Regions from separate parts of the Sporosarcina sp. P7 genome, predicted to be linked through region 2. Evidence: riboswitches for the same ligand, from Rfam matches in the RefSeq annotation. Region 2 holds a riboswitch; each other region holds the start of a gene.
What was found. A riboswitch is a leader RNA that binds a small molecule or an ion and turns the genes downstream of it on or off. The one in region 2 is predicted to bind cobalamin.

Region 1 (2,272 bases), on a different contig from region 2:
ACAAATCGCTAATGACGAACTACTGAAATATGCAGCGTTAGTAAAAGATCAGGGCGTTTTCAATGGCCAGTCTAATGGATCACTTAATCCGTCTGGAGAAATAACTCGTGAAAATATGGCGATTGTTCTAGTTCGTGCGTATAATGCCATTCACAAAACGGATCTTGTAGGATTTGTTGCGAAGCAGACATTTACAAGAGATGTAAAAGATTTGGGGAAGGCGAAATTAGAAGCACAACCATTTATTGATGTGCTCGACTTTTTTGATATTACCAATCCTGTTGTTTTATCATTTAATCCGAAAAATACCACAACACGCGGACAATTCGCATCCTTTTTATATAAAACAGCTTCTGTTCCAGTAGAACCTGAACAGAACAAGCCACAGCAACCAACTGATAAATCTCCTGTTTGGCAATACAAAGGCGAGAAGCAGTTGCACGTGAAAAATGGGGCGCAATTTACACTTCCAGTAGTTCAGGCAACTGACTATTCAGGTAAACAGATTGCGCTTCAGACTGTCATTACGGATGATGCAGGAAATATTATTAAGGAGCTCAATACATCTAACAGTGGCACTTATACAATTACGTATAGCGCGATAGATGAAGCGGGGAACAGAGCGAAAGATTTAATCATCACCGTGAACATAGCTCCCCCGTCACCTATTGAAGATGATGAAGAATTTGTAGTAGAATCGATTACGTAAATAGATGGCAAGCACCTGTTGATATGAACTTGGCGGGTGCTTTTTATAGAGGATGATTAACTAAATCTATTGCCTTTATTCAAAGATATTGGTTTAATGCAATTCGCTGACTATCATGCATCATCAAAAGAAACAGTCGAATTTATATGTACATTCAAGTAATATAATGTTTCGTGCTATTGCATACTGCCAGATTGATAACAACGATAGTGTTAACTAAATAATAATATATTGGTTCTCTGTTTATCACAGAGATGAAAAGGAATCAGGTGAGAATCCTGAACGGTTCGGCCACTGTATATGGGAAGCGACTTCTATATAGCCACTGGTTGGAAAACTAGGAAGGAAGAAACGATTACCCATAAGTCAGGAGACTTGCCAATTAGAAATACAGTAAATTATGCAGATAAAACGATTGCGGAAATGGAAGCTGCTTAGCATCATGGTTTGGTCAAAGGGAAAGATGGTAAGTTCATGCCAGCAGCTAAAGTGACACGTGCTCAAATGGCTTTAATGTTTTATCATGCGTATGAAATTCAAAACGGCACAAAATATAATGGGGAAACGAAAGTGCCGTTTCCAGACATTAAGAAATACGACGGGGAATCACAAAAAGCAATCGGCATGTTATATTATTTAGAAATGGCAACAGGAGAAAATGGTCATTATATGCAGGGGATTTCCACAACGGGAACTCATGCAGCGAAAATGATAATAGAATTTTCGGAGGTAAAATGAATCAAATAGCACAGTTACTTAATACCCCCTTCAACCTGACATTATAGGAGAAGGGGGTATTTAATCTGTCATAATTCTATTCAGTATATAAAGATTAATAAAGCTAGCGGAAATAGAAAAAACAACTAATAAGAAAAGGCTTCAGAACTATTTAATGCCTCTTTCTCTAACTTACTTTAACTTTAAATCAAAATAAAATAATAATTGGTAATACATTCATGTAGGGATATGGTAAACTAGTCTTGAACTAACTAATTACTCGGGGGGTAAATTTATTGAAAAAGACTTCAATGGCTTCACACAAATTATTTAAAGCGGCTTTAGCAACAACAGTAGCAACTGGGGCATTCGTTGCGGCTGTTCCAGCAGAAACAAATGCAGCAATTAGCTTCAAAGATGTAACGAATCCGGCAGTGCACTACTATAAACCTGTGTTGGAATTGGCAGGGCGTGGTGTAGTGAAAGGGTACGATGATGGTACATACCGTCCAAATGCTTCTGTAACACGTGCACAATCCGCTAAGATTCTAGCACATGTACTAGACTTGGACACAGTGAATGTGAAAGATCCTGGATTTAAGGATGTTAAAAAAGGCACGCCGTATTATGGTCCTATCGCAGCATTAGCTAATGCTGGATATATCAAGGGATATGAAGAGAAAGGTGTTAAAACATTCAAACCGAACAATAATTTGACACGCTCTCAAATGGCTAAAATTCTAACTTTAGGTTTTGATTTGAAAGAAGAGCCATTAGCTGCTAATCGTTTCAAAGATGTGAAACCAAAAGATGCATACGCGGGTTATGTAGCTGCATTACTAGCAC
Region 2 (2,272 bases):
TGGGTAGTGTGCCAAACGCGGCTGCTACAGCGAACGTATCGCATCCGGCAAAACAAGGATTGGTACAAAGTCTAGGTGTGTTTTTCGATACCATCATCATCTGTTCTGCGACCGCATTCATCATTTTGCTTGGCGGATTGTATCAAACAGGTGAAACAAACGGTATCATCTTGACACAAAACTCCATGGCTGTACAAGTAGGCGCATGGGCACCGTACTTCATTGCCGGTGCTATCATGTTCTTCGCCTTCAGTTCTATCATCGGTAACTATTATTATGGCGAAACAAATATTGAATTCATTCATGCCAACATCGTATGGAAACGAATCTATCAAGTTCTCGTACTGGTCATGGTATACTTCGGTGCAATCGCAAAAGTACAAGTTGTATGGGATATGGCCGACCTATTTATGGGACTAATGGCCATCATTAACTTAATCGTCATTCTACTACTTGGTAAAATTGCCTTTAAAGTACTGGACGACTTCACTAAACAACGTAAAGCCGGCAGAAATCCTGTCTTCAAATCAGCCAGCATCCCTGAATTAAAAGGCGCGGAATGTTGGGAAGAAACAGCAGAAAAAGCAGAAGATCGTTTGTAATAGAGGTGGTTTGTGGATGTGAGGGATATGATTTTTAATCTTTAACTTATTACCATGTATAAATTAGGATTGTAGCGGAAATCCCTTCTCCACACACTTCTAAGTTTAAAGCATTCACACAAACCATTTAGTCAAGAAGGAAAAAGTTTGATATACTATAAAATACTGAATAACAAAAATCGAATCGTAGTTCAGAAGAAGGATTCTGAACTTCGGTTCGATTTTTGTTTTGCATGTTTGAACACAACATGTTAGGGTTATATATGAATCAACACACTATATATAGTGTGTGACAGCAAATAGATGAATTGGTACCCACCACGTTTAAAAGGGAATCCGCCACTAACGGAGCTGCCCCCGCAACTGAGGGCACGGACGACTATCTTATAAAACCACTGCTTCGGCGGGAAGGAAAGATGGAAGAACGATGTGCCAGCCAGTAGACCTGCCAGTCATCTCAGCAAAACATTCTTCGGGGTTGGAGAGTGAAAGCACAAAGCAGTCTTATTTCAGTCTGCCTAAAACTTTCCGCGATCTACTAAGCGTCAATTGACGACTCCCGATTTTATTGGGAGTTTTTTTTATTTAGTACATAACCGAATTAATTAACTAAAGGGAGCGGATATCATGGCTATTATTCAAGAAACTAAGGGACTTAATCAAGTGTTGGAAAACTTACAAGAAGAATTCGGCAAGAAACAAATGGAGCCGTTAATCGAAGCGAGTGAGAAATTCCAGGAGCGCCACCCGGCTAGCACGGCAACTGAATGGACGAACGCGATGGTGCTGGAGTCTTTAAGCCGTATTGATGAAGCAAATACGTATTGGACGTTTGTAGCGGCACGAATTTATTTATTCGACGTCTATGCAAAGCAACAAGCATTGCGTGGGGCGGATGCTTATACCGACTTTGCGAAAAATGTAGAACGCTTGGTGGAACAAGGTTTATATACACCTGTTCTGACAGAGAAGTACAGCCGAGATGAGCTTCAGGAAATCGGTAAGCTACTCGATCCTTCCCGTGATCTATTATTCACATATATCGGTTTGAAAACATTGGTAGACCGATACGTAACCGTAAACTTTAAGAAACAGCCAGTGGAGCTGCCGCAAGAGCGCTGGTTGATCATCGCGATGACACTAATGCAAGACGAAACAGTAGACCGCATTCATAAAGTTGGCGAAGCATACTGGGCGATGAGCAATTTATACATGACAGTAGCGACACCTACATTATCGAATGCAGGCAAGATGCACGGTCAGCTATCCAGTTGCTTTATCGATACAGTGGATGATTCCTTACAAGGGATCTACAACAGCAACACCGATATCGCAAACTTGTCGAAATTTGGTGGCGGCATCGGCGTCTATATGGGGAAAGTTCGTTCTCGTGGTGCATCGATTCGCGGTTTCGAAGGCGCGTCAAGCGGTGTTCTTCCATGGATCAAACAGCTGAACAATACGGCAGTCAGTGTCGATCAACTCGGTCAACGTCAAGGTGCCGTAGCCGTTTATCTCGACGTATGGCATCAAGATATCTTCACATTCCTTGATCTCAAGCTCAATAACGGCGATGACCGTTTACGTGCACATGACATTTTCACAGGCGTTTGCTTGCCAGACTTGTTCATGGAGAAAGTCGAGTCCCGTGAAGACTGGCATTTATTCGA
Region 3 (2,272 bases), on a different contig from region 2:
GCGCGACGGAATTTTTCCACTCTGCTCCCTACATTGTAATAGCCGATTCCGCGTTGTGCCATTTGGTTTTCACGCCATTTTATTTTGAATAACGGAATGAATCGCCACAGCATGGAAACGAGAATTCTGGGGCTAGCGGACACTTTCGTCAGTACGGCAAATAGTGTGTTCGTCGTGAAAATCTCGAAATAACTTTTCGTCCAGAAACTGGTTGCAACTACGGCTCCCGCAATGACGAGTCCTTTCGTCACAGCTTCCAGCGTTACCGCGTGTTCATGGAGGAAAAATAACGGAGTGAAACCGTTATGTACAGTTGCTGGATACGCTACGGCAATTAGTAGAAAAACAAAAGAGTAATAGATCAAGTCTTTAGTTGCTGTCCGGACTCCGTGCAGCATGAGAAAATACAGAATGCCCCCGATCATGGCCAGCGCCACGATGATCGGATGAAACGAGCTGAACATCGTGACTAAAACGACTGTAACGTAGACAAGTAGCAATAGTGGGTGAAAGTTTGAGAATGCGCTCATCTAGTTTCCTACTTTCTTTATTTTCGTATATAGCTGTCTAATTCTCTACCTACATCACATGTGTAATGAAATTCCACTTCATCACCGCCCTGCGGTTCATATTGACTAACGCTACGGCTACTATATCTTTCTTCATTATATCGCTCTAATCTCTTTGACGCCTTCTTTTTTTCATCCTTCTGATTACTACGATGACCAAACCTGCAGCAATCTTGGAATTGAAAGTCGTTCATACCTTCAATCAATGTGATCCCGTCTGTAAAGTCATTCAGTCGTTTGCCATGTGGCATCACGATCATTTCCTGGGGAATGAGAGAATCGTCTAAATGATTTACAGTGACGACGTATAGTGGATCGGTCCGCCAGCTAGTTTTAGCGTGGAAGCCTCTACTTTTTCATTGAAATAGACGGAGCAGTTTTTTCAGTGGCAGTGTAGTTTTGAAATCAAAAAGTCCCCACCTCCTGAATGAGATGGGGACCATGAAGGTGTCATGCTTACATACTTTGGCAAGGCTCCTGACTTAGGGGCATATTTCCCCCATTACAGTGGCCGGACCGCTCAGGATTCTCACCTGATTTCTATTTATTCTTTGTTTACGGGACAAAGAACCAAAACACTCTAGGTGACTATTAACTAGCATATAGTTTTTGCGGGGGAAAATCAATAGACGGTGTACTGAGAGTCAATGTGTCACTGTCTAGTTATTATGTACTTTGTATATGAAAGAATTTCATCACGTCCTTTATCATCTTTATGCCTAATTTAGTAGAATCCAAATAAAAGACCCTTCCATGTCAACTCACAACACACGGGGGTCTTTATACTGCCTATAAAAATGCGCCTATCACTTCTCATCTTCCTCATCACACGGTGGCTTCTTTACAATCGTCTTCCCACTCGAATACAATCCGCTCGCGGACAACCCCATAATAATTCCGCCCAGTATCCCAGACTTCCAATCATTTGGAAACAAGTAGAAGATCCCGCTACCGATGCCTAAAAGTAAGGAAAAGATCGGAATCAATTTTTTCGGCAGACCATACATCTTTAAAATTTCCGTTAACCCAATAATAACAGGGATCAGTACAATATCTGAAACTTCCAATGCGTGTCCCCCTCTTTATCTATTCTATTCAGACTCTATGCAAGATGAATCGGCTTTTTGCATACAGTGTAGAAGAAAGATTGATGAAAGGAGATACCTATGGTCACTGGTTTGCTCATTATTTTAGGTTTGGTGTTATTGCTGCCGTTTACGGTCCCTCGTATTGAACGTAATTTGGAGCTGTTTTTATTCGTTATGGGGTGTGCTGCGGCATTTGTTAGTGGGGTGTTGCAGTGGGAGTTGTGGAATAAGGCGTTACGCGATCCATTGCATATTACGCTCGCCGTTCTTGCGGCGGGAATAGTCTTTCGCTGGATACGACATCCATTTGAGAAAGCGGTAGTAGCAGGTAGCCGAATTATTCCATTCAGATTATTCTTGGCGCTGATTATTATGGGATTGGGATTGATTTCTAGTGTTATCACGGCCATTATTGCAGCGTTAGTCCTCGTGGCGATCGCATCCGTCTTGCAAATGGACAGACGTTCAGAAATTCGTTTTGTGATCTTGGCGTGTTACGCAATCGGCATGGGTGCGGTGCTGACACCAATCGGCGAGCCACTATCGACGATTGCGACGAATAAACTGGATGAAGATTTTTATTATTTAATGAACTTGCTTGGAACCGATATTATA

Region 1: linked by a shared signal. The riboswitch ahead of CSV60_RS12510 (S-layer homology domain-containing protein) and the one ahead of CSV60_RS05365 (ribonucleotide reductase N-terminal alpha domain-containing protein) in region 2 are both predicted to bind cobalamin.
Region 3: linked by a shared signal. The riboswitch ahead of CSV60_RS08400 (hypothetical protein) and the one ahead of CSV60_RS05365 (ribonucleotide reductase N-terminal alpha domain-containing protein) in region 2 are both predicted to bind cobalamin.

Annotation. Positions count from the first base shown of each region.
Region 1 is NZ_PDZF01000013.1:29,513-31,784, reverse strand. It holds gene CSV60_RS12515 (S-layer homology domain-containing protein) at 1-709, shown strand, start outside; cobalamin riboswitch at 925-1,106, shown strand; gene CSV60_RS12510 (S-layer homology domain-containing protein) at 1,157-1,447, shown strand; gene CSV60_RS12505 (S-layer homology domain-containing protein) at 1,723-2,272, shown strand, end outside.
Region 2 is NZ_PDZF01000003.1:217,585-219,856, forward strand. It holds gene CSV60_RS05360 (alanine/glycine:cation symporter family protein) at 1-602, shown strand, start outside; cobalamin riboswitch at 895-1,069, shown strand; partial or broken gene CSV60_RS05365 (ribonucleotide reductase N-terminal alpha domain-containing protein) at 1,230-2,272, shown strand, end outside.
Region 3 is NZ_PDZF01000007.1:30,311-32,582, forward strand. It holds gene CSV60_RS08395 (energy-coupling factor transporter transmembrane component T) at 1-530, opposite strand, end outside; gene CSV60_RS08400 (hypothetical protein) at 548-820, opposite strand; cobalamin riboswitch at 1,020-1,159, opposite strand; gene CSV60_RS08405 (hypothetical protein) at 1,376-1,636, opposite strand; gene CSV60_RS08410 (DUF1646 family protein) at 1,736-2,272, shown strand, end outside.